3 regions of the Pseudoalteromonas sp. Scap06 genome follow, and region 3 is predicted to be linked to each of the others. Evidence: predicted binding sites of a transcription regulator. Region 3 holds the regulator's gene; each other region holds the start of a gene.
What was found. Region 3 encodes LexA, which represses DNA repair genes until DNA is damaged. Its sites were predicted from a motif close to TACTGTATNNNNATACAGTA; they were not measured.
Positions count from the first base shown of each region.

Region 1: a site for LexA is predicted at 7,564-7,583, ahead of FLM47_RS09405 (SulA-like leucine-rich domain-containing protein). Genes of this name have one in related genera too.
Region 2: a site for LexA is predicted at 3,349-3,368, ahead of FLM47_RS11135 (YebG family protein). Genes of this name have one in related genera too.

Region 1 is NZ_CP041330.1:2,053,823-2,064,786, reverse strand. It holds gene hrpA (ATP-dependent RNA helicase HrpA) at 1-1,089, shown strand, start outside; gene FLM47_RS09460 (two-component system response regulator) at 1,158-1,538, shown strand; gene FLM47_RS09455 (PilZ domain-containing protein) at 1,547-1,843, shown strand; gene FLM47_RS09450 (class I SAM-dependent methyltransferase) at 1,859-3,049, opposite strand; gene FLM47_RS09445 (HD domain-containing protein) at 3,189-3,860, shown strand; gene FLM47_RS09440 (VOC family protein) at 3,850-4,245, shown strand; gene FLM47_RS09435 (M48 family metallopeptidase) at 4,431-5,126, shown strand; tRNA gene FLM47_RS09430 (tRNA-Tyr) at 5,158-5,242, opposite strand; tRNA gene FLM47_RS09425 (tRNA-Tyr) at 5,292-5,376, opposite strand; gene FLM47_RS09420 (VC2046/SO_2500 family protein) at 5,489-6,016, shown strand; gene FLM47_RS09415 (DUF6172 family protein) at 6,218-6,520, shown strand; gene FLM47_RS09410 (YchJ family protein) at 6,588-7,064, opposite strand; gene FLM47_RS09405 (SulA-like leucine-rich domain-containing protein) at 7,104-7,538, opposite strand; gene FLM47_RS09400 (tetratricopeptide repeat protein) at 7,863-8,324, opposite strand; gene FLM47_RS09395 (NCS2 family permease) at 8,443-9,735, shown strand; gene FLM47_RS09390 (hypothetical protein) at 9,848-10,603, opposite strand; gene cysB (HTH-type transcriptional regulator CysB) at 10,900-10,964, shown strand, end outside.
Region 2 is NZ_CP041330.1:2,398,164-2,409,127, forward strand. It holds gene FLM47_RS11105 (TonB-dependent receptor) at 1-20, shown strand, start outside; gene FLM47_RS11110 (peroxiredoxin) at 83-688, opposite strand; gene fadR (fatty acid metabolism transcriptional regulator FadR) at 922-1,635, opposite strand; gene dsbB (disulfide bond formation protein DsbB) at 1,994-2,512, shown strand; gene FLM47_RS11125 (hypothetical protein) at 2,514-2,816, shown strand; gene FLM47_RS11130 (ComEA family DNA-binding protein) at 2,829-3,122, opposite strand; gene FLM47_RS11135 (YebG family protein) at 3,420-3,719, shown strand; gene putP (sodium/proline symporter PutP) at 3,920-5,431, opposite strand; gene FLM47_RS11145 (EAL and HDOD domain-containing protein) at 5,775-6,998, shown strand; gene FLM47_RS11150 (VacJ family lipoprotein) at 7,056-7,787, opposite strand; gene ccmI (c-type cytochrome biogenesis protein CcmI) at 7,797-9,053, opposite strand; gene FLM47_RS11160 (cytochrome c-type biogenesis protein) at 9,054-9,515, opposite strand; gene FLM47_RS11165 (DsbE family thiol:disulfide interchange protein) at 9,512-10,084, opposite strand; gene FLM47_RS11170 (heme lyase CcmF/NrfE family subunit) at 10,081-10,964, opposite strand, start outside.
Region 3 is NZ_CP041330.1:3,183,271-3,194,234, reverse strand. It holds gene hmpA (NO-inducible flavohemoprotein) at 1-420, shown strand, start outside; gene FLM47_RS14795 (endonuclease) at 428-1,081, opposite strand; gene FLM47_RS14790 (hypothetical protein) at 1,173-1,880, opposite strand; gene FLM47_RS14785 (hypothetical protein) at 2,127-2,507, shown strand; gene FLM47_RS14780 (PaaI family thioesterase) at 2,509-2,952, opposite strand; gene FLM47_RS14775 (M12 family metallo-peptidase) at 3,103-4,593, opposite strand; gene lexA (transcriptional repressor LexA) at 4,899-5,516, shown strand; gene coxB (cytochrome c oxidase subunit II) at 6,260-7,402, shown strand; gene ctaD (cytochrome c oxidase subunit I) at 7,402-8,994, shown strand; gene FLM47_RS14755 (cytochrome c oxidase assembly protein) at 8,994-9,524, shown strand; gene FLM47_RS14750 (cytochrome c oxidase subunit 3) at 9,560-10,435, shown strand; gene FLM47_RS18950 (DUF2909 domain-containing protein) at 10,335-10,646, opposite strand; gene FLM47_RS14740 (SURF1 family protein) at 10,659-10,964, shown strand, end outside.

The DNA of each region.
Region 1 (10,964 bases), 1.1 Mb from region 3:
GGCTCGTTAATCGACTCACTAAGTAATCGGTTATTGCGCATGACTGGCGTGCGAGTCGACCCTGAGGCGTGGGATTTAACAGCCCTTGCTCCTCATTTAAGATTGCAGTTTGAAGTACGTGATGAAAACGACCAACTTCTTGCCCGTGGGCTCGATTTAGCTAAGCTTAAAGCGCAGCTTCAAGGCAAAGTGACAGACACCTTATCTAAAGTGGCCGACAAAGGCATAGAAAAAACCGATTTAATCCAGTGGGATTTTGGTGAGTTACCAACATCGTATGTGAAAAAGCAAGGTCAATACGAAATTAAAGCCTACCCAGCACTAGTGGATAAAAAATCAACGGCCGCAGTAGAGCTATTCGATAACGAAATAAAAGCGCAATTAGCGCACCAGCAAGGTTTACGTCGTTTAGTACTTTTAAACGTGCCATCACCAATTAAATACCTGCAGCAAAACCTACCAAACAAAGCTAAATTAGGATTGTACTTTAATCCTTTTGGTAAAATTGCCGATTTAATTGATGACTGCATTGCATCAGGCGTTGACAGCCTATTAGTTAAATATGGTGACATTCGTACAAGTGAGGCATTTGAAACGGTTAAAGAGCATATTCGCGGCGAGTTAGGCGATACCGTTGTGGCCATTGCTACACAGGTTGAGCAAGTGCTGAGTATTGCGCATGCACTGCATAAAAAAATGAAAGGGCGTGTAGATTTAACCATGATCACCGCTCATGGGGATATTAAGTCTCAGCTAGAATCACTTATTTTTAAAGGCTTTGTCAGTCAACATGGGGCAGACAAACTCGGCGATTTAATTCGTTATTTAAAAGCGATTCAAAAACGCCTAGAAAAACTACCTGTTGACCCAAATCGTGATAGATTATGTGTGTTAGAGCTTGAAAAAGTAGCGCAAGAATATAAAAAACTAACGAATAAAACACCTAAAGGAATGCCATTGCCTACTGATGTTGAGGCTATTTTTTGGATGCAGCAAGAATTACGCGTATCCTTATTCGCACAAACCTTAGGTACGCCTTATCCAATTTCAGCAAAACGTGTGTTAAATGCGATAAAAGAAATTGAATAATCTCTTTATTCTCTATTAAGCTAAGTAAGTTAACAGAGGGACTAACTTGAGAAGGAAATGACATACCTATGTCCTCATTAATAAAACACAAAGCGCGACAGTTGTTAGTGGTTGATGATGAGTATTTCAATTTTGAAATACTCAAAGCAGGGTTAGCATCAATATTTGATTTGAGCTATGCTGACTCAGGTAAAAGTTGTTTAGCATCTGCGATTGCAAATCCGCCCGATATTATTTTGCTTGATGTGTGTATGCCAGGACTCGATGGTTATGATACGTGTCGCATACTTAAACACACGCCAGAGACAAAAAACATTCCGGTGGTTATGATATCTGGACTTGAGTCGGAGCTTGAACAACAAGCTGGCTTTGACGCAGGGTGTGATGCTTACGTTGTAAAACCTTTTTCTATCGCTGTACTACGAGAAAAAATTAATAATATTGTGTAGAGGGAATTATGTTTACTGAAGATAAGCGAAACTATAGACGTATGCAGGTTAACACGCCAGCGAAGTTAACCTCAATAGAGCCTGTTGCTGGGCTCAGTTACACTGGCACCTGCCTTGATTTAAGTGCAACGGGTCTTTCATTACAACTCGATGATTTGTTAGAGCTTAACTCAATTTTATCGGTTGATATTGCATCAACACATCCGAGCATTGCACCGTTAAAAGCCACCGTTAAGGTAATACGTGCCAGCACAGAAGAGGATGGCACGATAACCGCAGGGCTTGAAATTGTAGAGTTTAACTAACTACTTAATTAGTTTTTAGTAAACCTTACAAATAAGCCCTTTAAGGTAAAAACCTTCAGGATAGCTGCCTGCAATAGGGTGGTCAGCTGCTTGATTTAAGCGCTCCATGATCAGTAAATCCTTACCTGCATCAAGGGCTGCATCTGCGACTACTTTTTGAAACAAGTTTTGTTCCATTAAACCAGAGCATGAGAATGTTAGCAAAGTGCCGCCGGGCTTTAAAATTTGCATCGCAATCATATTGATGTCCTTGTAACCGCGACACGCCCCAGTTAACTGCGCCTTGTTATCGGCAAATTTAGGCGGGTCCATAACGATCGTATCAAACATCACCCCGTCTTCACGGTATTGGCGTAATAATTTAAAGACATCTTGTTTTACAAAGTCGACTTTATTTAAATCAAGGTTGTTATGCTCAACATTGCGCTTCGCTGTATCAAGTGCTGGTTGTGAAACATCAACATTGGTTACATGTTTACAGCCACCGCGCAGGGCATAAAGAGAAAACGTTCCCGTATAACTAAAGCAATTTAATACGGTTTTATCTTTTGAAAAACGCTCCAGTGCAGCACGGCTATCTCGTTGATCTAAATAAAAACCAGTTTTATGGCCTTCTAGAATATCAACTTCAATTTTTAAACCATTTTCTTCAATTATGACAGGTGCAGTGGGTTCACTCCCCCAAAGTACGCCCTTAATAGGCTCTAGCCCTTCTTTGGTTCGAACATCTACATCTGAGCGCTCATAAATAGTAGAGCCTGGGAAAATAGCCATTAAAGCACCAACAATCTCACCTTTATGACGTTCTGCGCCTGCGCTTAGTAATTGACACACAATTACATTATCAAACTTATCTATGGTAATACCGGGTAAGTAGTCTGATTCTGCTGCACATAACCTAAAGCCGGTAAGTCCACCTTCTTCAATTGCATGGCTGCGAGCTTCTAAAGCACGGCGAAGACGACGCTCAAAAAAATGTTGATCAATCACTTCTTTTTCGTCAAAGCTCCAAACACGAGCACGTATTTGTGAATGAGGACTGTAAGCTGCGGTGGCTAAAAATTTACCCTCACTGTCGTGTATGGTTACCGTGTCACCTAATCCAGGTTTACCTTTAATTTTTTTGATGGCTTTAGAAAATAACCAAGGGTGTTTTCTTTTTAATGATTTATCGCGACCAGCTTGCAGGTAAACGGCAGATGACATAAGGCTTCTCTGTAGTAATAAATAAGCGCTGTATTTTAGTCAAGGCTCGCGCAACATACAATGAATGTTTTGCAAGGGGCTTATAAATCGCGGTAAAGTAGCCATTATTAACTCGTTTAAATAGATTTTTGGAAATTCGGTGGACAATTCAGCTCTTAGCCCCTCATTACAGCAACTTAATCAGCAATGCAGAGACTTTATTACATCCTTAGTACATGCGGATGTTGCCCATGATATTACCCATATTGAACGGGTAGTGCGTGTTGCTGTGCAGCTATGTATAGCAGAGCAGGCTGATATGGCGATTGTATTGCCTGCAGCTTGGTTGCATGATTGTGTTGCAGTGGCTAAAAATCACCCAGATAGAGCAAGGGCATCAACAATGGCCGCGGATAAAGCGATTAACTTTTTAGCGTCTATTGGCTATGATGACGCGCTATTTGATGATATTCACCATGCCATTGCCGCACATAGTTTTAGCGCCAATATTGCTATTAAAACGGTTGAAGCACAGATTGTACAAGATGCTGACAGAATGGATGCCTTGGGTGCTATTGGCGTAAGCCGTTGTATGAAAGTAGGCGGCTCTATTAGTCGATTATTATACAACCCCGATGATCCATTTTGTTTAAACCGAGAAGCTGACGATAAAAAGTACACCCTAGATCATTTTTTTATTAAATTACTGCATATTGCCCAGAGTATGAATACTCCTTCTGCAAAAGCCGAAGCACAAAGACGCACTGCATACATGCACGACTTTTTAGCTCAGCTTAAGTCTGAAATTGGTGAACAACGCGATGACACCTAAACTTTCGGGAATTGATCATTGTCATTTAAATGTTCAAAGCCTCAACCAAGCTATTGAGTGGTATGAAAAGGTGCTTGGTTTTACCGTAGTAGAGGAGTTAGCCTTTTGGAATGAAGAGGGAAAAGGTCCTTTAACACTTGAAGATGAAAGCGCTACTACACGATTGGCTTTATTTGAAGGCGATGGGCGTAGTAAAGGAATCGCTTTTGCTGCAACTGGGGAGCAATTTGTTATTTGGCTTAAGCATCTTAAGCAGCATCAAGTGAAAACCATATTGGCTGATCATGGCGTGACTTTTTCTATGTATTTTAAAGACAATAGTGGTAATAGCCATGAAATCACTTCTCATGATTATAATGTCATAAAAGTGCAACTCGAGAGCTAGCGGCTTTGTTTAGTAAAACTTCAACAGTTAAAATAGCCAAGGGTAGATTTATGATCCATCGTTTAGCCTATTTAGTATCGAGCAATATTAAAACGATACCTACTAACTGGTTTTTTCTCCTACGAATTAACTTATTAAGCTAATAGAGAAAGTTTTATTTTATAATAACTTATAGGCACTTTAGATTGTTAGATTATACGTTAAGAAGAAGCCGTCGGCGAAAAACAGTGGCTATTAAAGTCGCACAACGAGAACTTACTGTGTATGCGCCCCATTTTGTAACGAAAACACAAATTAACGAATGGCTGTTGAGTAAACAGGGCTGGATTGATGCTCAGTTACATAAGCAACAAATTCAAGCCGATACACGACAGTTTCCACTTAAAACCAATAGCATTAAATTATTTAATGAAGCTGTTAATGTGCAATTTGAAAACGCAGCACGCACTCAATGGCAGCAGCACAATGAAAGCCAAACACTGTTACTGAGTCTTTCTTCACGTGTGAAGCATCGAACGCAAATGTATCAAAGTTTGCTAGAGCAGTTTTTGCATGAGAAATTAGAAAGCTATATTGAAATGCGAGTTAACTACTATTGTCAGCTGATGGGTGAAAAGCTACCGAGTAATATTCGTATTCAATTGTATAAGCGTCGCTGGGGCAGTTGTAACCGCAGGCGTGAGCTTACCTTTAATTTACACCTTGCAAGCGCACCCACCTGGGTAATTGACTACGTGATTGTGCATGAGTTAGCGCATTTAAAGTATTTAAATCACAGTGCACAATTTTGGCATCGTGTAGGTTTATTTTATTCAGAATACAAAAAAGCAAGCGCTTGGTTAAATAAGCATGGGATGAGTTTACAATGGGTTTTTGAATAATTAGAACATAAAACGAGGTAGTAAAGAGAAGTGGTGGAGGGAGCTGGATTCGAACCAGCGAAGGCTGAGCCGTCAGATTTACAGTCTGATCCCTTTGGCCGCTCGGGAACCCCTCCACACTAATTTTTATTGCATTTGGCCCCACTTAACTTAGCCTAAGAAAAGTGGTGGAGGGAGCTGGATTCGAACCAGCGAAGGCTGAGCCGTCAGATTTACAGTCTGATCCCTTTGGCCGCTCGGGAACCCCTCCAATGCAACGCGGCAGATAATAGCAAACTTCTTATTTAAGTAAAGAAAAAAGCTAAAGAAAATTCAAATTTAGCCGATAAATACTTATTAATTAGTTAAATAGGCTAAAGTCTATGCAGATTGGTGATTTGTTAATCACAGAGAGTCAATTAAAAACACGACTCAATAAAAGTGTGCATGAAAGCCGTCGGGGTGAATTTGCTCTTTTATTAGCAATGCTATCTCATGATGCGCTCGATTTTAGTGAGTTTCACTTACCTAAAAGTGATGCAAGTGGTTATCAAGCTGATGAAGAGACCTTGCGTAAACACTTAGGTGCGGGCCCAAAGCAGCCATTGGCGCCTGAGAGTTTTAATATGTTAATTGGCAAAAATAACACGGAACTTTTAGCAAAAATGGGAAGCGCCGAAGGGATGAGTGAGATAAAGTTAACTCAGTGCTTAAAACCTGAGCCATTTAATATTCGTGATGATAAAAACCACATTCCACTTAACGTAATTGATAACTGTGAATTAGCGGTACGTCGACGAATTCAAAATACCAACACCGAGCTATCAAACCCTCAAATGGATGCGGTGGCATTTTATGATGATTTACAAAATGATGCCCTCCACCAGCCATTACATTTGTTTAGTGCCTAATTGAATTTTATTAAATGCTATTTTTTAGGCGCCATTGGATTGTAATAAACCGTGTTTATATTAGTGGTTTTATAGGTGCTTTATGTTAATAACAGATTTAATATAAAAAAAGCATCCAAAATTTAAATGCAATTGCTATAATGGCGCAAATGGTATGACATTAAATGCCATTATCATTAAACCAAGGTAATTAGGAACGTAATGAAGAAAACATTCACGCTGAATCATGAGAAAATCAAATACCCTCGTATGGTTGATGCTGCAAAGCATGAAGTGAAAAAATATTTGAAAAGAGAACGTAATAAAACTTTACCTGTTGATGCCGACTACTGGGCATTCGATTGTAAGTTTGGTAACACGGCTGAAGAAGCCCAAGTTGTTCACGTTGCTGAAATTAACAATCACATCAGTGAAATTGAAAAGCAAGGTTTAACCTCTTTCTACTTAGAGATTTTAGCAAGACCTGCACAGCGTCAAGACTTCGATGAAGATGATGACGAATAAAGCGCTAAGTTGCGTTTAGTGTAGTTTTTGAAAATGGGCCAAGTGGCCCATTTTTTGTGGTTGTTACTTATACACTATGACACTTTTTATACTTTTTATTACTGCCGCAAGGACAAGTATCATTGCGTTTCACTTTGATATCAGCAACCGGTGTGATCTCACCATCAAGGTATCGCCACTGTTCATCTTCTTTAATAAATCTTGAATGCTCAGCCAGCTCGCAATACAAGTCTTGGTAAAAGTAATGGGCTTTAAACTTTACAAACCCTGTTTCATCATTATAACCAGAATCTAATACGGTTAAGTTTATAAAGCGGCAACTAGTTGCAAAGTCCTTAATTTCTGATAGTGAGTTTTCAGCTTGCTTTTCTTTTGCGTAACTTTCACGAACAAAAGCCGCTTTTTTAACCGCATATGCACTGTAGCGAGCACGCATAAGTTGCTCAGGTGTTTGTGGCTGTTTGGTTTTTAAATGAAAAGGTTCACAGCAATCAGCATAAAGTTGCTGACTGCCACAAAAACATAGTAGGGCGTTAGAGGTCATAATAAATGTACTGTGTATTAAAACGCTAGTTTACCAAGCTTATTGCGTTAGTGAAATCTCAGCTTGAGCGCTTTTTTTGCTAAAGCAATACAGCTTAGTGCGTGTATGGCTCAGGTTTAATGATAACTGTGATAGTTGCTGATTATTTATTATGTCGGTCCAGGTGATCACCGCTGCAAAATTTCCATTGTGAAGTGCAGAACTTAAAACATACTCTATATTAACTAAATGTTTTTGGCGTATAACTAATAATTTACTGGTATCAATTGAACATGAATCAAGTAACGCTTTACTAGGTACATGGTCTGGCGCAATTAAAAGTGTCCATGCATTTAAGCTATTGTATTGGTGTAATACTTTTAATAATTCAAACGTCGCTGAAATCTCATCTTCAATTTGTACAACGTTAACACAATCAGATTGGTCATCTTGTTGGTAGCTCTTAACTGTTCTTACGGTAATAGGCTGTAACATAATCGTCTCACTCACTGGGTTTTTATACAGTACATGTATACAGTAGTTTATACAGTTGTTTGGTGCAAGTGTTTTTTGCTATTTTTTTGTACAGTTATTCAGCTGAGCACGATAATGAAACTATTTAAAAATAAATAGTTCATATATAACAATAGATTATAATTTTTGGGGATGAATACTTTTGACGGTAGCTTTTTAATCTATAACTAAATAAATCTTGAAATGCATGAGGTATACAGTAGTTTAAAAAATTAAGCGTTGTTGCATTTAACTTATAAAACGCTTAATTAATTTACAGATGGAATGAGTTACTAGGTAGTAAAACTATTTTTCGTGACTTATAGGGATCAAATGTGAAAATTGTAACTGATGAATTTGTTCATATAAGCTGGCGGCATAACACTGGGCGTCTTTAAGTCGTTTGGTACTAATGTGTTTGCGTATATCGCTCATTGCCTCTATTGCTGGCTCATATCCTTGGCTACTAGCTAAGCTGAGCCACGCAGCCCCATGAAATACACTTTGTGGCACACCTTGGCCTTTAATGAAAAATAGCCCTAAGTAAAACTGTGCACGATAGTTTCCTGCCATTGCTGCTAAACGCATCCATTTTGCGGCTAAGGCGCCTTGTTCATTTTTAAGGTAATAAAGAGCTTTATTTAATGTGTCTTGATCGGTGTTTTTAGAGCTCGCAGGGGGATTTGCATCGCTTGGTTGCGTTACAAAAGAAAGAATGTTGTCTAATTGTTGCTCTAAGTCTTGGCCACTTGGTGTCGTTTTGATCATGCTACTTCGTTTGTTATTTTAATCACTTAGCTAGTTTAGTATATAGCAAGGTAAAATGTCCTGTAAAAAGTTATTTTTATGCTAAAATCTCGCCACTTTTTACAACCACAAGTTTATTATGCTCGAAGCCTTATTCAAAATCCGTGCAAATGATTCTTCGGTTCGCCGTGAATGTATTGCCGGTATGACTACATTTATTACGATGGTTTATATCGTATTCGTTAACCCAGCTATGCTTGCAGAAGCAGGCATGGACCAAGGTGCTGCCTTTGTTGCAACCTGTATTGCCGCTGCAATAGGGTGTTTTATTATGGGGTTGTGGGCCAATTATCCATTGGCATTGGCACCGGGTATGGGATTAAATGCATTTTTTACCTATGGCGTGGTGTTAGGTATGGGCTATAGCTGGCAAGCAGCGCTGGGCGCGGTGTTTATGTCAGGGTGTATATTTTTAATATTAAGCTTATTTAAGGTGCGAGAGTGGATTATTAATGCAATCCCCCTGGTGCTCAAACAAGCAATAGCAACCGGTATTGGTGCATTTTTAGCGCTTATTGCACTAAAAAGTGCTGGTATTATTGTATCAAGCCCAGCAACACTTGTGCAGCTAGGCGATATAACGTCACCGGGTCCGCTATTAGCTATTTTTAGTTTTTTTATTATTGCGGCATTACTTTATCGCGATTTTAAAAGCGGTGTATTAATTAGTATTTTACTCGTTACCGCGATTGCAGTGTCGATGGGGTTAGTTGAATATCATGGTGTTGTTGCAATGCCACCTTCAATAATGCCAACTTTTATGCAACTTGATTTTAGTGCTGCTTTTGAACTGTCTATGTTGAGTGTTATTTTTGCGTTTCTATTTGTTGATTTATTTGATACCTCAGGTACGTTGGTAGCGGTTACTCAAAAAGCGGGCCTAGCAGATAAAAACGGCAATATGCCGCGCTTGGGTCGCGCATTAAGCGCTGACAGCACTGCAACCATTGCCGGTGCAATGCTAGGTACTTCAACAACAACGTCTTACATAGAATCTGTAGCAGGGGTATCAGTGGGGGGGCGAACGGGCTTAACGGCTGTAGTTGTAGGTTGCTGCTTTTTATTAATGATGTTTTTTGCACCTTTGGCACAAATGGTACCAGCATACGCAACAGCAGGGGCAATCTTATATGTATCTGTTCTAATGCTACAAAACTTAAAGTTTGTAAACTGGGATGATATGACCGATGCAATTCCAGTGAGTGTTGTATTGTTAATGACTCCATTGACCTTTTCAATTGCACACGGTATTGCACTGGGTTTTATTTCTTATACAGCAGTTAAAGTACTGTGTGGTAAAAAAGATCAGGTAAGTATTAGTGTTTGGATTTTAACGGCACTGTTTATTATTAAGTTTGCATTTTTATCTTAATGCTTTTGTTAAATAGCTAGATTTAGTTTGGGTATGTAAATTTATATAGTGACTAAATTTCAGTTATAAAAAAGCCCATACAGTTGTATGGGCTTTTTTATTAGATAATGAATTACCATTTCTTTTTCGGTGCAAACAGTACGTCTAAATCATCTTGCTCTTGTTCGTTCTTTTTCTTCAATGATGTAGCGTTTGATGCCTTTAATTCAGTGCTTATTGTTTCTAGATAGCCTTCAACTTCAACTCGTTTTGCAGTAATGTAATCATCATTAAATGACACACTGTTTAGCGTCGTCGATGCTTTTTCAAAGTACTGCCTAGCAGAGCCAACCATACCGGCTGTTTGAGCTGCTAGACCACGTTTTATCTGGCTTTCAATGTTGATTCTTAGTTGTAGCTTCTCAAGGCGTTTGTCTTCTGCAATAAACGCTTGGCTGTCAACTTTCCCCTTGTTGTGCTCAGAACGGATAATAGTACGGAGCTTTTTTATACCCTGTATTAGTGATATCAGTTGCTTGTCATTACCTGGCAAAACAAAACCATCCGAGCCGTCTTGAATCGGATTTTGTAGTCGCTCTTTTGCTTCTTTTAAGCGGTTTTTTAGTCCGCTACCACCGCTTGAAATAGACACCATATTACTTAGCGCATCATGAATACGACGTTGTAATATTCGCTGAGTTGCTTCTGAAAGAGGGATATTTGCGCTATTCATTAACGCCTCTTCAGTTTCTTCAATGATAGCTTTTTGTTTTGTTAGCTCTTTACGTCGTTCAGCTTCTTGTTTTTCTTTGTGTTGTTGAACAGCACTAACCCACAGTGCAATGACGATAAGCGCAACAATTAATACAATTATAATGGAAACGATCATGTTATAATTCTCAAATTCTTAACCTTATTATCTAATCTTACATTAAATATATAAAAGGTGGGAAACTTTGCGCCGATTAACTAAAAAAAACACCATGCATAAAGCGTTTAAATCTTAATGTGTTATGTTTTGTTTGCTGATAATCATTGCTATCTCAACTTTATTTATTGTGTTAACCTGAAATTTCAATAAATTAATTGTTACATTGTGTAACCTTAATCAGCCTTTATATAGTTACCTATTAATTAGGGTGCGCTTTTATCTGTCAATGTGAATTATAACGAAACTACATAGCCATGAAATTACAACAACTTAGATATATCGTAGAAGTTCAAAATCATAAATTAAATGTTTCAGCTAC
Region 2 (10,964 bases), 790 kb from region 3:
AAGTGAGCTTTTCGTTTTAATTAAAAGCAATAAAAAACCGCCAATATGGCGGTTTTTTTTTATCTTAAACTAAAGGGCTAGATTATAGCTCGCCTTCGTTTTCAGATAAGAATTTAGCTACGCCTTCAGGGCTTGCATCCATTCCTTTTTTACCTTCAGTCCAACCAGCAGGACATACTTCGCCATGCTCGCTGTGGAATGCTAATGCATCAACCATGCGGATCATTTCGTCGATGTTACGACCAAGTGGTAAATCGTTAACTACTTGGTGACGTACGTTACCTTCTTCGTCGATTAAGAAAGAACCACGAAATGCAACGCCCGCTTCTGGGTGCTCAACGTCGTATGCTTTACAGATCTCGTGTTTAACGTCTGCAACTAGTGCGTATTGAACTTTACCAATACCGCCGTCTGCTACTGCGGTGTTACGCCATGCGTTGTGTGAGAACTGTGAATCGATTGAAACACCAATTACTTCTACACCACGTTTTTGGAATTCTGCATAACGCTTATCAAAAGCAATAAGCTCAGAAGGACATACAAAAGTGAAATCTAGTGGGTAGAAAAAGATTACTGCTTTTTTACCTTTGATTTTTTCGTGAAGGTTATAGCTATCTACAATCTCACCGTTACCTAGAACAGCTGCAGCGGTAAAGTCTGGTGCCTGGCGGCCTACTAATACACCCATTTTATTCTCCAAATATTTTGAGTTTATTGTCAATTGCTTACGCAATACTGATAGTAATATGGGCACTAATTTTTAAATTACAATAGCACCATATCTAATTAATCATTATTCTATGGCTATCAAAAATAAATTAACAATCGTATTTATAGATAGCGCCGTTCTAAAATAGCGAACGCTTGATAAATACACGGATTATTGTTCATAAAAAAACCTGCTTAAAGCAGGTTTTTTTTCTAATCCATAATGTCGCTAGGCATATCACCGCGAATATGTTGCCATATTTCACCGGTTTGATGACCATACTTACGCATCATGGATATCGCACCATCGTGCTCTTTATTCTCAGCAAGCTTAGTGAGATCTTTATAGAATTGACGTGCAAGCTCACGAGTGCGAGGATCTGAAAAGTAATGACAACCAATCTTAGAATAAAAGCCTTTGAAACCATTAAGAATAAGCACATAAATGCGATTGTTACCAGCAACAGCTAACTCATGGTGCACTTTATAGTCATAATCAGCAAATGCTTGCGCACTGTCTTCTAGCTCATCACTTTGCGATAAAATTTCAATAACGCGCTCTGGTGCAAGCTTTATTGCTGCACGGGTGTAAATTGCGCTGATGTTGGTGCGTGCTGAAAGTAACTGATCGGTCAACTCTGGCATTTTGTCTTCGTCTAAACGGGCCAGTGTTTCAAGAATATTTAACCCTGACGTTTCCCAAAAATTATTTACGCGAGTAGGTTTACCATGTTGTATTGTTAACCAACCGTCTCTTGCTAATCGTTGTAACACTTCACGCAATGTGGTTCTAGTAACACCAATTAACTCTGAGAGTTCACGCTCAGCTGGCAGAATTGAACCTGGAGGGAAATCACCATTCCAGATTGACTCTACTATGTATTCCTCAGCAAATCCTGCTGGGCTTTTCGCTTTAAAAATTCTCATTCAATTCCTACTCGAATTAATTCACATTACATCGCTACATACGATTAACTGACTGATTGTACCAGACAAGTCACAACTAACAAGTAAAGTAAGTTAAATTACCTAGGTATGTGATTAAAAGGGTAACTTTACTGGTAGAAATTAAACACAATATGAATGCCCACCTATTATTCATACGAGACAGTTTGACTAGCTCTTACAACTGGATTAACTTGATGGCTCTGGGGAAAGTCATGTAACAGAATATCCCTAACTTTGAGGTGCGAAAAGCTTTCATAGCTCCTCGCTTTTTCCTTTTACTTGCCCCGCTGTTTATCCTAAGTCATAATCTAAGCCCTTATTTAAATACGGAATTGTTATGAACTGGCTTGCTAATCTAAGTACTCAGCGTACACCTTGGTTATTATTCAGTGGGATTGTTTTTCTGCTTGAAGTTACTGCACTTTTCTTTCAATACAACATGGGGTTAGCGCCATGCATTATGTGCATATACCAGCGCACCGCAGTATTAGGCCTACTTTTTGCGGGTATGATTGGAGCCAGTAAACCAAACAGCCTCATAGTACGTATTGTCGCTTATGCTGTTTGGGGGATTTCAAGTGTATGGGGGTTACTAATAGCCCGTGAGCACATTGAAATGCAAACAACCACAGACCCATTTGCATTTAGCTGTGAATTTGAGCCAAACTTTCCAGAATTTATACCGTTACATCACTGGATACCGCAGTTTTTTGAAGCGACAGGTGACTGCGGAAATATAGATTGGCAATTTGCCAGCCTAAGTATGCCAGCGTGGATGGAAATTATTTTTGTACTCTTTACCGCCACACTGTTTATATTAGTGGCCAGTCGATTAATTACTAAAAAGTCACTTTAATATGTTTACTTTTTTTTCAAGCCAAGTTGATGAGCTTAAACATTTAAAAGTTCGTCAACGACAAACTGTTATAGCTATCTCTTTAAGCATGCTATCACCCAGTGACAGGGTCTTTATACGCATACTAAAGCTGATGCTATTAAGCCCATTCTTTTTAATATTTACTCTTTTCGAAGGTTGGTTACTGGTGCCCTTTTTAATTGTAGCTGGGTTGAGCTATCCGCTATTAACAGCACCAGTAGATATTAACTTTGCTAAAAAGCACCTTGGTGCTGCCTTAAAACAGTTTGATCAGGGCGCATAGCGCCCTTTTTAGTTAAAACGTCACCTTTCCATCAAGTTTGGCTAGCATTTTTTTACCCACCCCTTTTACTTTAGCTAGATCTTCAAGTGATGCGAAATCACCATTAGCTTCTCTATAATCGATAATTGCCTGTGCCTTTTTCTTACCGACACCTGGTAACTTAATTAACTGTTTTAAATCAGCACTATTAATATTAACCATGGCTGATTGCATCTGCTCTGATAGCATATCGCTTTGCGCAAAGGTGGTACCCATAGGTAATAAACATAAAGCAGCTGCTAACGAGATTATTTTAATTAATTTCATACTATTTCCTTTTGCGTTCCTACATGAACATTCGTTGATTATTTACACCCAGCACTTTTACATAACGTTGTGGTTACTAAGTACTAACGGTAACAATCACTCCTTGCGACTCCTTTACTGCAACGCGTTATAAAGTGACTTAATAAATAAAGTAGAGTCAGCCTTTATTGTCAACTAAGCTGCAGATAAACTAAGGCTAAAGCTTGCAAAATAACGCGCAAGCTTGTACTGTACATAAAAACAGTAATCTAATGATTTAAAATAATCATATTGCCACGTAAGTAAGCAGGAGAAATCATGGCTGTTGTTGTTAAATATGTTGTAGAACGAAACGGAGTCGAGCGCATGACGTTTACTACTAAAAAAGAAGCTGATGCCTATGACAAAATGCTCGATATCGCCGAGTCACTAGAACTAATGCTTGAAAAAGTAGATGTGCCGCTAAGTGAACAACAAGTTGAGTCGCTTGCACTTGAGATTGCGAAAAGTAAAGACGACTTTATGGCGGTACTTAAGGGGACTAAAGAAGTACCTGCAAAAGCTAAAAAAACAAAGTCAGATAACGTTGCAGATATAAAAGATAAAGCTGCAAGTTAGTACTTTTAAAAACCTAATAGTAATTATTAAAAAAACTGAATTCGGTATTCGAATTCAGTTTTTTTTATGCCTTTAAATAATGATAGCTAAAAGCGAGTAAATCATCACTATTTGCTAATGTTAAAAGTCAGTCGATAAAAATGCCAACCAGTTAAACTGGTTGGCATTTTTTTAAACCAAAACTTAGGTTAACTAATCACTTATAATGACGATTCAACTTCATCAAACAGATCAGTAATTTCCTTTTTCGGTTCAGCTGTCATAAGGCTTCCTACTACAATCGCAATACTTGCTAAAATAAAGCCAGGGACGATTTCATAGATCACGCTACTCAAACTCTCACCATTAATAGTAATAGGCGCATAAATCCACACAAGCACCGTTAGTGCACCTACAACCATACCACTGATAGCCCCTTTTAAGTTCATACGCTTCCAGTAAAGGCTAAACAATACCAGTGGACCGAATGCAGCACCGAAACCAGCCCATGCATTACTTACTAAATCTAGTATTGAACTATTGCGGTCATACGCTAAGTAGATTGCAAATAACGCAACCAATATCACGCTAATACGCCCTACTAATACCAGCTCAGTTTGCGAAGCATTACGATTTAAGTAGATCTTATAAAAGTCTTCAGTTAAAGAACTTGAACACACCAATAGTTGCGATGAAATAGTACTCATAATCGCAGCTAAAATAGCCGCTAGTAGGAAACCGGCAATTAACGGATGGAATATTAATTCAGCTAATACTAGGAAGATTGTTTCTTTGTCGGCAATCGGCATTTGGTTTTCAATCATGAATGCTGCGCCAAATAGCCCGGTAAATACCGCACCAATAGCGGATAGCGTCATCCAAGACATACCAATACGACGCATGGTTGGCATTTCTTTTACTGAGCGAATAGACATAAAGCGAACAATAATATGCGGCTGACCAAAGTAACCTAAGCCCCACGCCATTGCAGAAATAATAGCAATGGTAGAACCGCCCGCAAACCAGTCAAGCATACTTAAAGAATGAATTTCGCTTGCTTTAGGCGAGCTTAGTAACTGCTGATAGTTTGCATTTGCTAAGGTATCCATAAAGGGTTGGTCAAGCATCATGTAGGTGGCAATTGGCACTGCCAACAACGAAATAAACATGATACAGCCTTGCACAAAGTCTGTAAGGCTAACCGCTAAAAAACCACCAAACAAGGTATATACCACTACTACACCCGTGGTGATGTATAAGCCCATTTCGTAACTCATTTGAAATGAGTTTTCAAATAACTTACCACCGGCAACAACTCCCGATGAAGTATATAAGGTAAAGAAAACAATAATTACTATTGCAGAGATAACACGTAGGATATTTTTGTTGTCATCAAAACGGTTTGCAAAGAAATCAGGGATAGTAATGGAGTCATTGGCTTTTTCAGTATAAACACGCAGTCTTGGTGCTACTAAAAAGTAGTTTGCCCATGCACCTAATACTAAACCAATTGCAATCCAAACCTTACTCAATCCAAATAAATACATTGCGCCAGGTAAACCCATTAATAACCAACCACTCATATCTGATGCACCAGCCGATAGGGCAGCTACACTGGGGGCTAAATTACGACCACCTAGCATATACCCTGAAATATCACTGGTAGATTGCTTATATGCGTATAGTCCTATTCCTAGCATTACAATAAAGTATAATGCCAGTGAAATAATCATTCCTGTTTCCAAATTCGCCTCCACTTAAAAAAGTAATAATAGGCTTGTAATCCAAATAATGACTCTTGAAATCTTATAATTAAGACAGTATTGGAATAAAAGCTTTCTACTCAACTATAACACGGTAATCGCTAATAACTCCAACCCGCTAATTTAAGTAGATAAAAAACCATCCATTCGCTTGTTTTTAAAACGAATAGAGTAAAAACAATAAGTTTAGATTAATTAAAATTACCCAAGCCATGATATTTTATTAATAAAATTCATTTTACCGATGCTATTTTGAATGTTTTCCAATATATTATTACAATGTTAATTAATTTCTACCTTTACGGAATCTTATATGTATTTTTACGCTGCTCGCCAACCCATTTTAGATCGCAATAAGGAGCTAATTGGCTACGAGCTTTTATTTCGTGATGGGGTAGATAACGTATTTCCAAATATTGACGGCGACGAAGCGACGTCTCGCCTAATTGAAGGCAGTCAGTTTAATTTTGGCCTTGAAGATTTAACCGATAATAAACCCGCTTATATTAACTTTACCCTAGACACCTTATTAAAAGGCTACCCTACGCTATTAAATAAAGACGGGGTAGTTATTGAAATATTAGAAACCGTTCAGCCAGGAAAACGCCTGCTCGCAATAGTTAAAGATCTAAAAGAAAAAGGGTATACACTCGCTCTAGATGACTACGCGCACCAACCTGTTTGGCGCCACTTTTATCCATTTATTGATATCATTAAAATTGATTTTTTAAAGTGCGATATAGAAATCGTTAAAGCCCTCATCGAGGACTTAAAACCTTACCCTCATATTAAATTACTTGCAGAAAAAGTTGAAACCTACGAGCTTTACAACCAAGCTTTTGAACTGGGCTTTGAGTACTTTCAAGGCTTTTTCTTTTCAAAACCTGAGATGGTGCAAAGTAAAGCCTTACCGCCATCAGGCATGGCACTGGCTGAACTGCTCTATGAAACATCCAGTGTAGAAATGGATCTTAAAAAAATCACCGATGTATTTGAGCGTGATGTTAACTTATCATATAAACTACTGCGCTATTCAAACTCAGCAGCATTTACCCGCCGCTCTGAAATAAGCACTATAAAACAAGCACTAATTGTATTAGGCGCTGCTGAAATAAAAAAGCTGCTCTCTTTATTGTTTGCAGCACAAGTCTCTGCCGATAAGCCATTAGAGCTTATTAGACTGTCGTTAACGCGGGCGCGTTTTTGTGAGTTGTTAGCTATTTCACATGGCAAACTGAAAGACACAGGCATGGCGTTCTTAACTGGCATGATGTCGCTTATGGATGCGATATTAGATGAAGAAATGGACAGCGTAATGCTTAAATTACCTCTATCTAATGAGATAAAAACAGCGCTATTAAAAAATGAAGGGCTACTTTCCGAATACTTAAGTTTAGTGACTCTGTATGAGCAAGGTGATTGGCAAGCTGCGAATGACAAAGCTCAGCAACTAAACTTAGGTGATGAAGTGCCTGATGCATACCACGAAGCTCTCAATTGGGTTAGTGAGCAAATGCAGGTGATGATTGATAGCTAAGAGATCTTTGATGCCCATTAACAAAAACGCCAGCATTTGCTGGCGTTTCTATTTTAATTAAAGACTTTCTAAAAAATCTTCATCAAAATCTTCAGGCTCTTCTTTTATTGGCGGGTTACCGTCAAATAACTCGTATAATTGACGCTGAAAATAAATGTCTTTAATAAATAAGTAGGGATCTAACGAATCATTTAATAACCCTTCCTGAGCCATTAAAGACGCACGCGCTTCAACCGCTTTTAGTGCGAACACTAAAATGGTTTGTGGCGTGGTCAGTGCTATTTCAGGCAATACAAGGTTATCAACAACATCACCGGTTAAGTTACGTGCGGTAGATGGCCCCATTGCTGGGATCATTAAATAAGCACCATCACCCACTCCCCACACACCTAAAGTTTGGCCAAAGTCCTCGCTAGTTACTTCAAGCCCAAGTGAGCTGGCCACATCAAATATGCCAAATACACCCACCGTTGAATTCACTAAAAAACGTGCAAAATTAATTCCAGCACTGCTTGGTTTTCCTTGCAGGCCGGCATTTATAATATCAACGGGTGCAGTAATATTATCGGTAAAGTGCACAATACTACGACGAACAGGCTGCGGTGTAACAGTGATGTAACCCACTGCTGCTGGCCTTAAAATATAGGTATCGAGTACGTCCATATTAAAGTCATAAATGGGTCTATTTACACTTTGTAAGGGATCGCGCTCATCATATTTACTCTCGGGCACTTGAGCACAGCCCGATAAGGTGAGTAAACATAATAAAAGTAAGCCTTGTTTTAACATCTCAAATCCTTAAGGTATTAATGTATCAATGTTCAGTTGCACTTGTCGCACATCTTTACGAAGCAGTACTTCAGAGTGGCCTTCAAGCTCACCAGTACTTGGCATCACTGAATCATCATTAGAAATACGCGCAGAAATAACAATTTCATTAGCACTGGATAAATTTAGCCCCGCCATCATGGCGTTCTTGTCGCTCAGCTCAACGGTGATTGGAAAGCTATAGTCAGTCAGTTTAACAACGGCTAAAGGCATTGGTGAACCTTCAGAAGCTTTAGCAAACACAAACAAAATACCGTTACTGGGCTGTTTCTCTTCGAGTTGCTCGTCAATCTTAACCGTAACCTGAATACCCTGTACAACTCGCTGGTCGTGGCTGTTTAGCTCACTTTGCTTAGCTATTTGGCCATCAATTTCACTAATGCGCTTTGAAATCATAGCATAACGCGTATCTGACTCGTCCATACTGGCAAGAAGTACCTCAAATGCAGCTTTTGCCTGTATCCAATCCTTTCTCTCAAAAGCAATCAGCGCAAGTAACGAAATCGCATCGAGGTTATTTGGCTGTGCTTGTAGTACTTTAGAAAGCATACCCGCTGCGCGAGTCATATTTTCATCACTACCCTCAAGTAATAATACCTGCGAGTAACTCACCAAAGCTTGCATATTATCAGAGTTCATTGACAATGCTTTATCAAATGACTGTTTTGCCATGTCAAACTCATTAAGCATTATAGCCACACGCCCTAACAGCATCCAAGCCACTTCATCGTCACCGCTTTGGCTTAACTTAGTACGCAGTGCCAATGCAAACGCTTGCAGTTCATTTTTAGTTAACGGCTCACCTTTTTGCATTACAGCGCGTTGGCCATAATCGGCCAAATTGTCCATTGCATCATGCCAAGCCGCTATTTGTTGCTGGCTGCCGGTCATTGCATAAAATATACCCGCTAACGCAATTAAAAACGCCGCCCCTGTTAAAGCAAATATACGATTATCACCACGACTATTGAGTGACTTTTCTGGTGATAATTCATTTAGCAAACGGCGTTTTAGCTCAACAATTGCCTCGCTGTGGTTTTGCGAGTCTATGCGTTGGTTGTCTAAATCAGCCTGCAGTTCAACTAAACGCTGCTCATAAATGCTGATAAGCTCAGCATTAGCGTTATGAGTAATCGTTACTACGCGCTCTTTTTTTAAAAAAGGCACAATAATAAACAGCAATGCAATGAGTGTGAGTAAAGCAAAAGACGCCCACATTAGAATCATTTAACTTTGCTCCTGACGTTTATTTTGTTTAATCAACTTATTGAGCATCACTTCATCAGTGTCACTCCACGTTTGTTTTACCGACGCTTTACGCTGGCGAATAACAATAAAGCCAAAGCCTATTATTACAATGAGTACTGGCAACACCCACAGAATTAACGTAGCCGGCGTTACTGGTGGATCGTAATGAACAAAGTAGCCATAGCGGTCAATCATATAGTCAATGACTTCGTCTTTGCTTTTACCATCTTTTACTAACGCCAATACGCGATCGCGTAAATCTTTTGCAACTACGGCATCTGAATCAGCAATATTTTGGTTTTGACATTTAGGGCAGCGTAATTCCTTAGTTAGCTCTTCAAAACGAACCGCTTGATCGTTGCTATCAAACTGATAACGGTCTTGTTGAGCAAACGCAGCTAAACTAACAAATAAGCTAAGGGTTAATAAAAACAATCTCATTGCTGAAGCTCCTGCATAAGAGGCGCAAATTTAGCGCGCCAAACTCGAGGGTTTATATCACCGGTGTGGTGTAACAAAATAGTACCATTTTTATCAACTAAAAATGTTTCTGGTGCTCCAGACACCCCCAAATCTAACGCCAAAGAGCGCTCTAAATCTAAAATATTAAACTGATAAGGGTTACCTGCGCGCGCAAGCATATTACTCACATCGTCACGCAGAGCTTGCATATCAAACGGGCCATCAAAGTCGGCATCGTAGCTTTGCACATAATACAAACCGATAATTTTAATGCCTTGTTCGCGAAGCTTAGTTAAATAATCAAGCTCAGCTAGACACGTTGGGCACCATGTGCCCCACACGTTTAATAAATACACATCACCTTTTAACTGCTCATCAGTCCAACGTTTATTATCTTGCATTAAATCAGGCAAGTTAAATGTCGGTACGGTTTGACCAATACGTCCTGTTTGTATTTCCCGAGGGTTAGCAAACAACCCTTGATATAAAAACACACAAATAAAGATGAAAATTAATAAAGGGACTATTGCCATCAATTTACGATTCATAATGCCCCCTCTAATTCATCTTTGCGGGGTGTAGCGCGATAACGCTTATCAAATAAAATCACAAACCCAGCGAGTGAGATCAGAATGCCACCAATCCACATCCAACGCACAAACGGCTTGTGGTAAATACGTAATGACCATGCTCCTTCACTTAATTGCTCGCCAAGGGCGAGATATAAATCGCGAGTAAAACCTGCATCTATTGCAGCTTCAGTCATAAATTGCATACCAATATCGTATCGGCGTTTTTCTGCATAAAGACGCGCAATCGTTTTGTCTTCTTTTGACACTGTTACCACACCAGCATGACCACTGTAGTTTGCACCACGAATTGTCTTCACGCCTTCAAAACGGTATTGATACTGATTAAGCTGTACGCTATCACCTGGCTTCATGGCTACATCGCGCTCAACTGAATACGCAGAGGTAAGGGTAATACCGGCAATAACAAAGGCTAAACCAACATGACCAAGCACCATAGCCCAATAACTTAAACCTAAGCGTTTGATGCCAAGTTTAATTGTTCCATGAACTGCGGCCTTGGTGTAAAGGTCGATAAAGGTGGCTATAAATATCCATACACCCAATGTAGTCGCTAACAGAGTGAGTGGCGTAACCACTTCATAACTGCTAAACAGCCAAGCACAGGTAACAACAACACTGGCTAGTGCGCCAACAAATATTTTGTTTTGTAAAAATGCCCATTTATTTTGCTTCCAGCGCAAAAATGGCCCTATGCCCATTAAAATCGCAAATGGCACCAGTAGAATGGCAAACATTTTATTAAAGAAAGGTTCGCCAATAGAAATGCTGCCTAAGCCCATTTCTTTGTGCACCATAGGTAATAAAGTACCTAATAGTACAATTAAGGTGGCAACCA
Region 3 (10,964 bases):
GATTTCTTTTTGAAAGATGCAACAAGCCCCGTTGTGCTTATTTCTGCAGGTGTTGGCCAAACCCCAATGATGGCTATGCTGCAAACGCTATTGAGCGACAATACTAATCAAGCGATTAGTTACTTACACGCGTGTGAAAATAGCTTGGAGTATTCATTTAAAGACTACCTAGCTCAGCAAACGGCTATGCATCCACAACTAAAAACCTTAACCTGGTTTAATCAAGGTGGTGGGGGATGTGATTACACAGGTCTTATGGATTTATCTGTGCTTGAAGCATCACTGCCTATTAGCGAAGGGGCATTTTATTTGTGTGGACCAGCTTCATTTATGGCTTATGTAAAAGGCCAACTACTTGACTTAGGTGTACAGAGCTCGAATATTCATTACGAAATATTTGGACCACACCAAGCATTATAAACATAAGTTACAGCTTTTTACTGTCGGTTTTTGCGGCATAAGCTTGTTGTTGCCACGCATTAAACAGCTTTTGTTGTTGATTTGATATTTTTAAACCATAAGTTTTTTGCATGTAAGCGTATGCATCGGCAATACGTTTACGTGCATAAACCGGAGGCTCTATAACGCGTTGTTTAAAATTAACCTTAACCTCACAGCGACCATATTGATTAGCATTTTGGGCTAACATGCCAAAGCGATAGTTTGAACGATCAGCGTTAATTTCACCGATTGCGGGAGCTAAATTGTTAATATCAGCTTCCATCATGCGAAACTTTGCACTTACTTTACGGCAATTTTTACGTCCACCATCTTGCCAGCATTGTAACTGATGACCGAACTCCCAAGCGGGTACAATATGTTCCCATTCTATTCGCAGAGCGCGTTGGTTCACGTTACCTGAACGGGTAAATGTGTTGCGTGGCACATAACCACAATGGGTTGCATCGGGTACTAACTTTTTGCCTTTACGTTTTATGTCGCAACCACAATAGATACTTTTTGCATTGGTTGGTAAGGTTTTAATTAAGTGTTTTTTAGCACTGGAAAAACGAGTAAATTGCTCAGCATTAATAGTAAAGCTGATAACGCAAAGCAATAACGCAAAAATAAAATGCGGCATATCCTATCACTTTAGTGAACTACAGGAGCCGCGATTTTAAAGAGAATAACCTAAATGGTAAATCAGTTTTCTGTACAACCTGCTTAAAAACTCAGGATAGCTTACGTTTTCTTGTTCTTAATCGGATGTTTTGCAGTAATAAAATAAAACCAGTAAAACTAAAAAACACACTGCTGGCAGCAAAGCTAATGAGTAACGGGTTGTTAAAATCCTCGCGCTCATCGTAATCCATAATGTGTAGCATCCAAAAGAAGTCAAACACTCGCCAAATATCACTGCGAACAGTAATCACTTTACCTGTGTCTGATGACAAATAGAGGGTGGTGTTAAATGTATCGTTAAATTTCACTTGCCATATATTTGTTTTATAACCGCTTTCTCGTGGGCTTGTAGCTAATAAAGCAGCGCTTACTCGTTGAGCATTAATAAGTAAGTGTGCGTGTGCATTAGCAATTATTTGCTGTTTGTTAGGTGCTTTAAATGGTTGCCCGGTAATGCCATTAAAACTTTGTTGGTTACCGGCACTGGTTACAGTTATAAGTGGGGTGGATAAAAAATGCGTAAAGATTATTTTAGTCGGGTTGGTTACTTGGGATACGATATCATCAATTGATGCGACGTAATCATGGCTTTTAAAGGGGTTGGTTAGGGTGCGTGTTGCTAGGTGATTACCATGTACTTTTTCAAGCGGAATAGCGCTCATAATTAAACCGCCAAGCAACCAAGCTAAAATTTGTAAACCTAATAAGTAGCCCAACCATTTATGAAGTTTACGTACTGGTTTAAATATTTTTTTCATAGGTGTTTATCTTATTACTTTTAATAAACATTTTACGCGAATGGTAGGCAGGGTGGGTGCGACAAAATGTCGCACTAGTGCATTCAAATTGAGTTTCAGCACAATAGTGCTAATAGTAAGTCGCAATAACATCCTAAAATAAGAGTATTAACTGATAAAGTGTCTATTTATAGGGTGTTGATTTGGTATAACGATAAAACTGCGTTAAAGTTTGCAAGGTAACCATTAGAGGATAAATACGAAACAATGTCGGAAATTCAATTTTTAAATGTAGATCTCGAGCTTGAGTCAAAGCAAGATATTAGCGTATTAGTTGCTGATTTAAAAAAGGTCGCAACCATTTTACATTATGATAAAGACGAATACCGCCAACTGGCACGCATCGAAGTAGCTGGTGAAATAACCACACCCGATAAAGCAATTAATCATTTATGTGAGCTAATTGAGTCGTGTTCACGCAATGCATTAAAGCAATGGTTAAGTTGTTCTCGTAGAACCTTTGATATGGGGTTTGAGTCGGGTACGTCGCCAAAATGTTTTAATCAGGCCCTACATGCAGATACCTTGTTACGCATATCTGCAATTGGCGCAGGCATAGAAGTTACTATTTACCCTCTGGAAAAGTAATTTAACCTTTTCGTTCGACTACTGCTGCGGTCATTCTTGATACGCAGCAAAGCTCATTGCGGCTATTGGTTATTTTAATATCCCAAACCGAGCTGCGTTTACCTATATGATAAGCTTTTGCGGTAGCCGTTAATGTGCCGTTGCGTGACGCTTTTAAGTGACTGGCGCTTATCTCTTGCCCAACACAATAAAATCGACTGAAATCAACTACAAAGTTAGCGGCATAACTTGCTACGGTTTCAGCAAGCACTACATTGGCACCACCATGCACTATACCCATAGGGTTATGATGCTCTGGAATTGCCGGCATAGTGGCCACTAAGTAATCGTCACCAATTTCACTGATTTCAATTCCCATGGTCTTCATGAGCGTGCCTTGGCCAGTGATCCCTTGATCTAATTGCTTACAAAACTCTAATGTAATTGGTTGATGCCAAATGCTCATACTCGCTCCTAAAAGAATGTTTAAAAATATAAAATTGAGCTCATATTAAGGTGAAATTTAAATCTTGTCGTGAGTGATAGCAAATAAAATTTTTTTAGCTTAATTTAAGCAGGTCGCCATACTACGACGCCTGCTTATGTAGCTTGCTTATTATTGGTAACTAGCGACCAGTTCTACATTATTATAAGCATCAAAGCCTTTGAGCATGACAGAGTAATTTCCACTGCGAGTATCACTGCAGCTCTCATTATTGCCATTTCTATATGGGCGACAATCAAAATTATTTGTGGATGCCGTTTCGTTAAATTTTACATATATATCAGCATCACCACTACCACCTGATGTTCTAAAAGTAACTTGTGTTGCTTCACTTGGTACTACAAATGTAAATAATTTTTCGCTATTCTTTGCACCATTAACCATAATTGCTTGGTTATTTTGGAGTACATTGTCACCAGGAATTGGGGGGGTTGAAGATCTAAAGTTTGCAATAATAGGGTTAGTTAAGTTTAACACTCTGGCATTGTCATGTTCTGCCGAAGTCCCCATTACATCTCCATTGTATGATTTATTAGGGTTCGACCAGTAATTAATACGTGTACAATTACCTGGACAATTATATGCCATCACTGAACGCCATTGCGATTGAGGTTGTTGGTAACCATGTCCAAATGAATAAGGAGTTGTTGAAGGATCGTTTTCTGGATTATGGCGAGCGCCTTGTAAGTGCCCAATCTCATGACCAAAGGAGTAGTAGCCTGTCGCACAATCATAATCGACCATAGCAAAAGCGCTTTGAGCATTAGCGCCAATGGCTTTGGCCTGGCCACAGTAACCATTGACATCATTTACTAATATAACTACATCTGCACCGAATTGATCGCGTAATGTATGTGCTTCATCCATATAACCATCGTTCTTAGCTGCTAAACGATTTAAATCAGTACTTGAGTTTGCAGCTTCAGTATAATTAATTTGGCTCATGTGGGCTATGCTAACAACTGCGTTGACGCCTGAGTTTTGATAACCTTGGTTGGTTTCAACAATCGCAAGATCAATTAAGCTATTTATATCCCCTGATTTTTGAGCTGCTGCTGGGGTATATAAAACTAATAAACTAATATTACTTTGCGTTTCGTTAGCCATTACCGATTGAGTGTTTTGAGCTGTTAAAATTTGTTCACTCATAAACTCCAAGTTATTAGACTGTTTATAGTCGGGAGCATGTTCAGCTGGCTGCTTTTGGGGATCTAATTCAATGAAATTATGACCAGAGTGCCTATTTGGTTGTAATTTATATATCTGTTCACCTACTTTTACAGTACCCGAAATGCCTTTTGCAGATTTAATAAGTGTTATTTCGTCATCTTCTAAACTTTTACCAATCCAAATTAAGCTTCCCGTTGCTGACAAACTTGTTGAACTTTTTATAAATTCAATGTCGTTACCTTTAACAGGTAAAAGAAAGGTATTTGTGCTATTTGTGAGCTCAAAAAGAGGCTGGCCAAACTGTAATTGATTACTTGTTTGTGTGGCCACGCTTTGTGGCTCATTAATATATTGCACTTCAAAAAGCGGAACTTGAGCTTGTGTATAGCCGCTGAATAGGAGCCCAATAAATAAAGGTGAGTATTTTTTCATTTCATAGTCCTTTTACATTTGTTTTGTCCACATAAAGTGTACACGGTAATATTTTTATTTCAATTAATTAACATTAGCGCTCATTAAAATTAACCATTGTTGTAAATTTTAAGATACATTTTTTATTTTTACTGTTGATGGGTTGCTTTAATCAGTGCAAAAATAATTTTAAGTAGTTAAGAGCGGGTTATATTCTTAGTGCGATAAGCTAATTATTATCAGTGGAGCTAACTTAATTTATATTTGCGATTTTAAAATAACTGTATATACTCACAGTTAATTGTACTGTATGGAAAACCAGTTGTATGCGACCATTAACGAAACGCCAAGCGCAAATACTCGAACTTATCAAAGTGTTTATTAAAGATACTGGTATGCCTCCTACACGTGCCGAAATTGCACAAACACTGGGTTTTAAAAGTGCGAATGCTGCAGAAGAACATTTAAAAGCACTGGCTAAAAAAGGTGTGATTAAAATGAAGCCGGGCGCGAGTCGGGGCATTCAGCTTGTTGAAGAAGAAGAGCCAGAGCAACTGGGCTTACCTTTAATTGGTCGAGTTGCTGCGGGTGAGCCAATATTGGCGCAACAGCATGTAGAAAGCCACTGTAAAATTGACCCTTTAATGTTTAAACCTGCGGCTGATTTTTTACTGCGCGTTAACGGCATGAGCATGAAAGATATTGGCATTATGGATGGCGACTTACTCGCTGTACATAAAACTCAAGTAGCTGAAAATGGTCAGGTTGTTGTTGCTCGAGTGGATGATGATGTTACGGTTAAACGTCTAGAAAAAGCCGGCAGAAAAGTATTACTGCATGCTGAAAATGACGAGTTTTCAGCCATTGAAGTTGATTTGGAAAATGAATCTTTCAATATTGAAGGTTTAGCGGTGGGTGTTATTCGTAACGCTGATTGGATGTGATAGTTAAGCATAACCTAGCGCTTAATATTGATTAGGCGCTGTTTTTACATGCATTATTTTTGTACGATATTGCTTGTGAATCGCTTTTTGTTATTTTTAAAAATCGCTAAATATTGTTATAAACAAACAAATTTATTTTAGGGTCTGTTGACCTTTCAAGGTTGAATTTGCAGCAGTCTGTTTGGTATTTAGGCAAGACAGAGCCTATGTGGTGTGGTTATTCCCCATAAATAGGCGATAACGCAGCATCAATGCCAAACAGGCGCTGCCCGAAGGATTCTGCCTAGGGGCGATTTACTCTTTGTTGCTCGGTTTTGACTTAGCCCACTAGGTTACAAACCTCGCGCCGCGATTAAACCGCCCCTAGTTTGAACAAATTTTAATCCGCAAAGGTCAACAGACCCTAGTTATTTTTAAATCATAAAATTTTATATTTTTTCCGCTGTTATTCAAGCTACCCCTTACTAACCCTGACTTTGGGATTAATTACCTCATTAATTGCTATTTTCTTTGCTGCACTTTTTTAAGTAACCTCTTGTTTATTTTTCATACTCACCTTGCTTATTGTTTATTTTTTAACTAGTTATTAAAGAGCTGGAATAAAAATAACTCACAGCCTAGTCGTTTTGAGCACACACATTTAGTAACTCCAGCACCCTTATAAAAAATAAAAATAACGAATGGGCGTTTAAGCCGTATGCCTCTTCGCTTTGCGTCAGCAATAGCATCAAAGGAGCCGTCACATGGGTAAGCTGAGTTCTTCCTTGTGGCTTATATTGTTAGTTTTTTCGCAAAATGTGCTTGCTAATAGCCAATATAATATGCGTAAAGGCGTAACTGATATAAGTAATAATGTATACCAACTGCACATGACCATATTTTTAATATGTTGTGTGATTGGGGTGATCGTGTTTGCCATTATGTTTTGGGCACTCATCCATCATCGCAAGTCTAAAGGGGCTGTCCCTGCCCAGTTTCATGAAAGTACCAAAGTAGAAATACTCTGGACTGCCATTCCTTTTGTCATCTTAATTGTTATGGCCATTCCTGCGACTAAAACGTTAATTGCGATGGAGGATGCCAGCAAAGCTGATATCACCATAAAAATTACTGGATCACAGTGGAAGTGGCATTACGAGTATATGGGGGAGGACGTTGAGTTTTATTCAATGTTAGCGACTCCTCAAAATGAAATAACGAATCTTGCCGATAAAAACCCGAATTATTTACTCGAAGTAGATAAGCCACTAGTGCTACCGATTAACCAAAAAGTTCGTTTTTTAATGACTTCAGATGATGTAATTCACTCATGGTGGGTACCTGATTTTGCAGTTAAAAAAGATGCAAACCCTGGGTTTATTAACGAAACATGGACCAATATTAATGAAGTAGGTACTTACCGCGGGCAGTGTGCAGAGCTGTGTGGTAAAGATCATGGCTTCATGCCTGTTGTGGTAGAAGCAAAAACAGAAGAAGACTTCAAAACGTGGTTGGCAGAAGCTAAACAAGCTAAACAAAAAGCGGCTGAAGCAGACGCTGCGTTATTAGATCAAGTGGTACCAAAAGAGGAGCTGATGGCTCTTGGTGAGCAAGTTTATATGGCGAGCTGTGCAGCGTGTCATCAACCTACAGGTTTAGGTTTGCCGGGTGTTTTTCCAGCACTTAAAGGCAGCCCAATAGTTATAGGTGATATCAAAGGTCATATCGATATCTTACTTCATGGTAAACCAGGTACAGCGATGCAGTCTTTCGCAAAGCAATTATCTATTAAGCAGATAGCAGCCGTTATTACTTATAAGCGTAACGCATGGGGTAATGACACCGGAGAGGTAATTCAACCAAGCGAAATACAAGCGGCACTGGATGCTGATGGGGAGGCTAAATAATGAGTAGCATTGCAGAACAACCTAATTCCAATGAGGCTCATCATGGCCATCAACCTTCAACAGGCTTTAAGCGCTGGTTATTTACAACCAACCATAAAGATATCGGAAGCTTATATTTAATTTTTTCTCTCACCATGTTTTTGATTGGTGGAGCAATGGCCATGGTTATTCGGGCTGAGTTATTTCAGCCGGGTTTACAATTGGTTGATCCTCACTTTTTTAATCAAATGACCACAGTGCACGGTTTAATCATGGTGTTTGGTGCAGTAATGCCTGCATTTACTGGATTGGCAAACTGGATGATTCCGTTAATGATTGGTGCGCCAGATATGGCATTACCGAGAATGAACAACTGGAGCTTCTGGATTTTACCATTTGCGTTTTTGATTTTGTTAGCGTCACTGTTTATGCCTGGTGGCGGTCCTGCATTTGGGTGGACCTTTTACGCTCCGCTTTCCACCACTTATAGTAACGACAACACAGCAATGTTTGTATTTGCGGTACATATAATGGGTATCAGTTCGATTATGGGTGCCATTAATGTGGTGGTCACCATAGTGAATATGCGTGCTCCGGGTATGACATGGATGAAACTGCCGTTATTTGTGTGGACATGGCTGATCACGGCTTTTTTACTTATTGCAGTAATGCCGGTACTTGCTGGTGCAGTTACTATGGTACTCACCGATAAATACTTTGCGACCAGCTTCTTTGACGCCGCTGGTGGTGGCGATCCGGTAATGTTCCAGCATATATTTTGGTTTTTTGGTCATCCTGAAGTTTATATTATGATTTTGCCTGCCTTTGGCATTATCTCTACGATTGTTCCTACTTTTTCACGTAAAAAACTATTTGGTTATGCCTCTATGGTGTACGCCACTTCTTCGATTGCCTTGTTGAGCTTTATTGTGTGGGCGCATCATATGTTTACCACAGGTATGCCCGTGGCGGGTGAGTTGTTTTTTATGTACGCGACTATGTTGATATCGGTACCTACCGGCGTAAAAGTATTTAACTGGGTAGCAACTATGTGGCGTGGCTCTATTAGCTTTGAAGTGCCGATGCTGTTTAGTATCGCATTTATTGTGCTGTTTACTTTAGGTGGTTTTTCGGGATTGATGTTGGCGATCACACCTGCTGATTTTCAATACCACGACACCTACTTTGTAGTTGCACACTTCCATTATGTGCTGGTGACGGGCGCGGTATTTTCTATTATGGCGGGGGCTTATTATTGGTTGCCAAAATGGACCGGAAATATGTTCAATATTACTTTGGCAAAATGGCATTTTTGGTTGTCCTTGGTAAGTGTAAATGTGCTGTTTTTCCCAATGCATTTTGTGGGGTTAGCTGGTATGCCACGTCGAATTCCAGATTATGCACTGCAGTTTGCTGACTTTAACGCCATTATTAGTATAGGTGGGTTTGCCTTTGGTTTATCGCAATTACTGTTCGTTGTTGTTGTGTATAAATGTGCAAAAGGGGGCGATAAAGTGCCTGCAAAAGTTTGGGATGGGGCAGAAGGGCTTGAATGGGACGTTGATTCACCAGCGCCATATCATACGTTCTCAACGCCGCCGGACATTAAATAATGACTCACTTGCCGTTATTAAAAAAGCTGGTGGTTATTTGCATTGCAATGTTTGCTTTTGCATTTGCCATGGTACCTATATATGACGTGTTTTGCGATATAACCGGGCTTAATGGTAAGCCCTCGCTAGAACAAGCACAGCAAAGTACCTTGGTTACTGAGAATAGAGAAGTCAGCGTTAGTTTTACCACCCATGCCCAAAGTGGTGCGCCTTTTGAGGTTAAATCTAAAGAATACAGTGTAGATGTAAAACCAGGGGCCATGCGTGAGGTTATGTTTAGCGCTAAAAACAACAGTAATGAAGACAAAGTGATGCAGGCTATCCCCTCGGTAGCACCGGGCAAAGCAGCTAAATATTTACACAAAATAGCGTGTTTTTGCTTTGACCAGCAACCTTTGAAGGCTGGCGAGGAGTTAGAGTTTAAATTACTTTTTTATGTTGATACTGAGTTACCCAGTGATGTGGAGGAGTTAACTCTGTCTTATACCGTATTTGATATTAGCGAGAAGTTAGTAGCCAGTAATAACTAGCTTATAAAACTAGTGAAAAACTAGGAGCAAATGAAATGAATCAAAAATATGAACATTATTATGTACCTGATCAAAGCCCATGGCCAATAGTTGGCGCAGTGGCGCTATTTTTTATTGCGGTAGGGGCAGCCTTAACAGTTATGGATATGGGTAAAGAGGGAGGCAGTGGTATTTACATACTGTATGTGGGTATTGCCGTATTGCTTTATATGCTGTTTAGCTGGTTTAAAAATGTGATTGAAGAGTCGCATCAAGGTTTATATTCTGCCCAAATGGATCGCTCATTCAGGCAAGGTATGAGCTGGTTTATTTTTTCAGAAGTCATGTTTTTTATGGCCTTTTTTGGCGCCCTTTTTTATGCTCGCATGTTCTCTGTACCTTGGCTTGGAGGCGCCGATAATAACGCCATGACTAACGAAGTGTTATGGCCTACTTTTGAGGCTGTGTGGCCATTGTTAAATACCCCTGGGGGCACCACGACGCAAGCAATGGGCTGGCAAGGGTTACCACTGATAAATACCCTTATTTTATTAGCGTCGTCGGTAACTCTGCATTTTGCTCATGTAGCGATGGAAAATAACAAACGTACTCCACTTAAGGTGTTTTTAGGCGTAACTATTTTGCTGGGAGTATGCTTTTTAGGGCTCCAAGTAGAAGAATATATTTATGCTTATAATGACCTTAATTTAACCCTTGATGCGGGAATTTACGGTAATACCTTCTTTTTGCTAACCGGTTTTCACGGTATGCATGTCACCTTAGGTACCATTATTTTATTAATCGTTTTCCTACGGATTTTAAAAGGCCACTTTACAAAAAATAAGCACTTCGCGTTTCAAGCTGCGGCGTGGTACTGGCATTTTGTTGATGTTGTTTGGCTATGTTTGTTTGTTTTTGTATATGTACTGTAGTGGGCAAAGGTGATTGATTTGCCGTAATTAAACCGAGCTTTAGTGCGGCAATTACCATCACTAATACCACAACAGAAAATAACACCCGACGCCCTAAAAAGTGAGACATGGGGCGTCCATTGGTTTTTCCCGACACCATAATAAATAAAGCACGAAATAAATTAAACAATATAAATAATAACAGTAGAACAATAATAATTTTAATAATCACTGGATTTACCCTATGCAGTTAGTTGTATTTAACAAACAAAAGCTTAGCTCAATAATCACAGTTTGCCTGGTTGTTATTGTGGTATTAGTTTGTATGCGTTTAGGGTTTTGGCAATTACAGCGCGCAGATCAAAAGCAACAACAGCTTAATGCCATTGAAAATATTCAACAGCAAGGAGTTATGAGCTGGGCACAGTTGCAACAACTGCCAAAAGAGTGGAATAAAACCGGGGTATTAGTTTCGTTGAGTGGTTATTTTGATACCAATAATTATTGGCTGCTCGATAACCAAATTTATAATGGTCAGGTTGGTTACGAC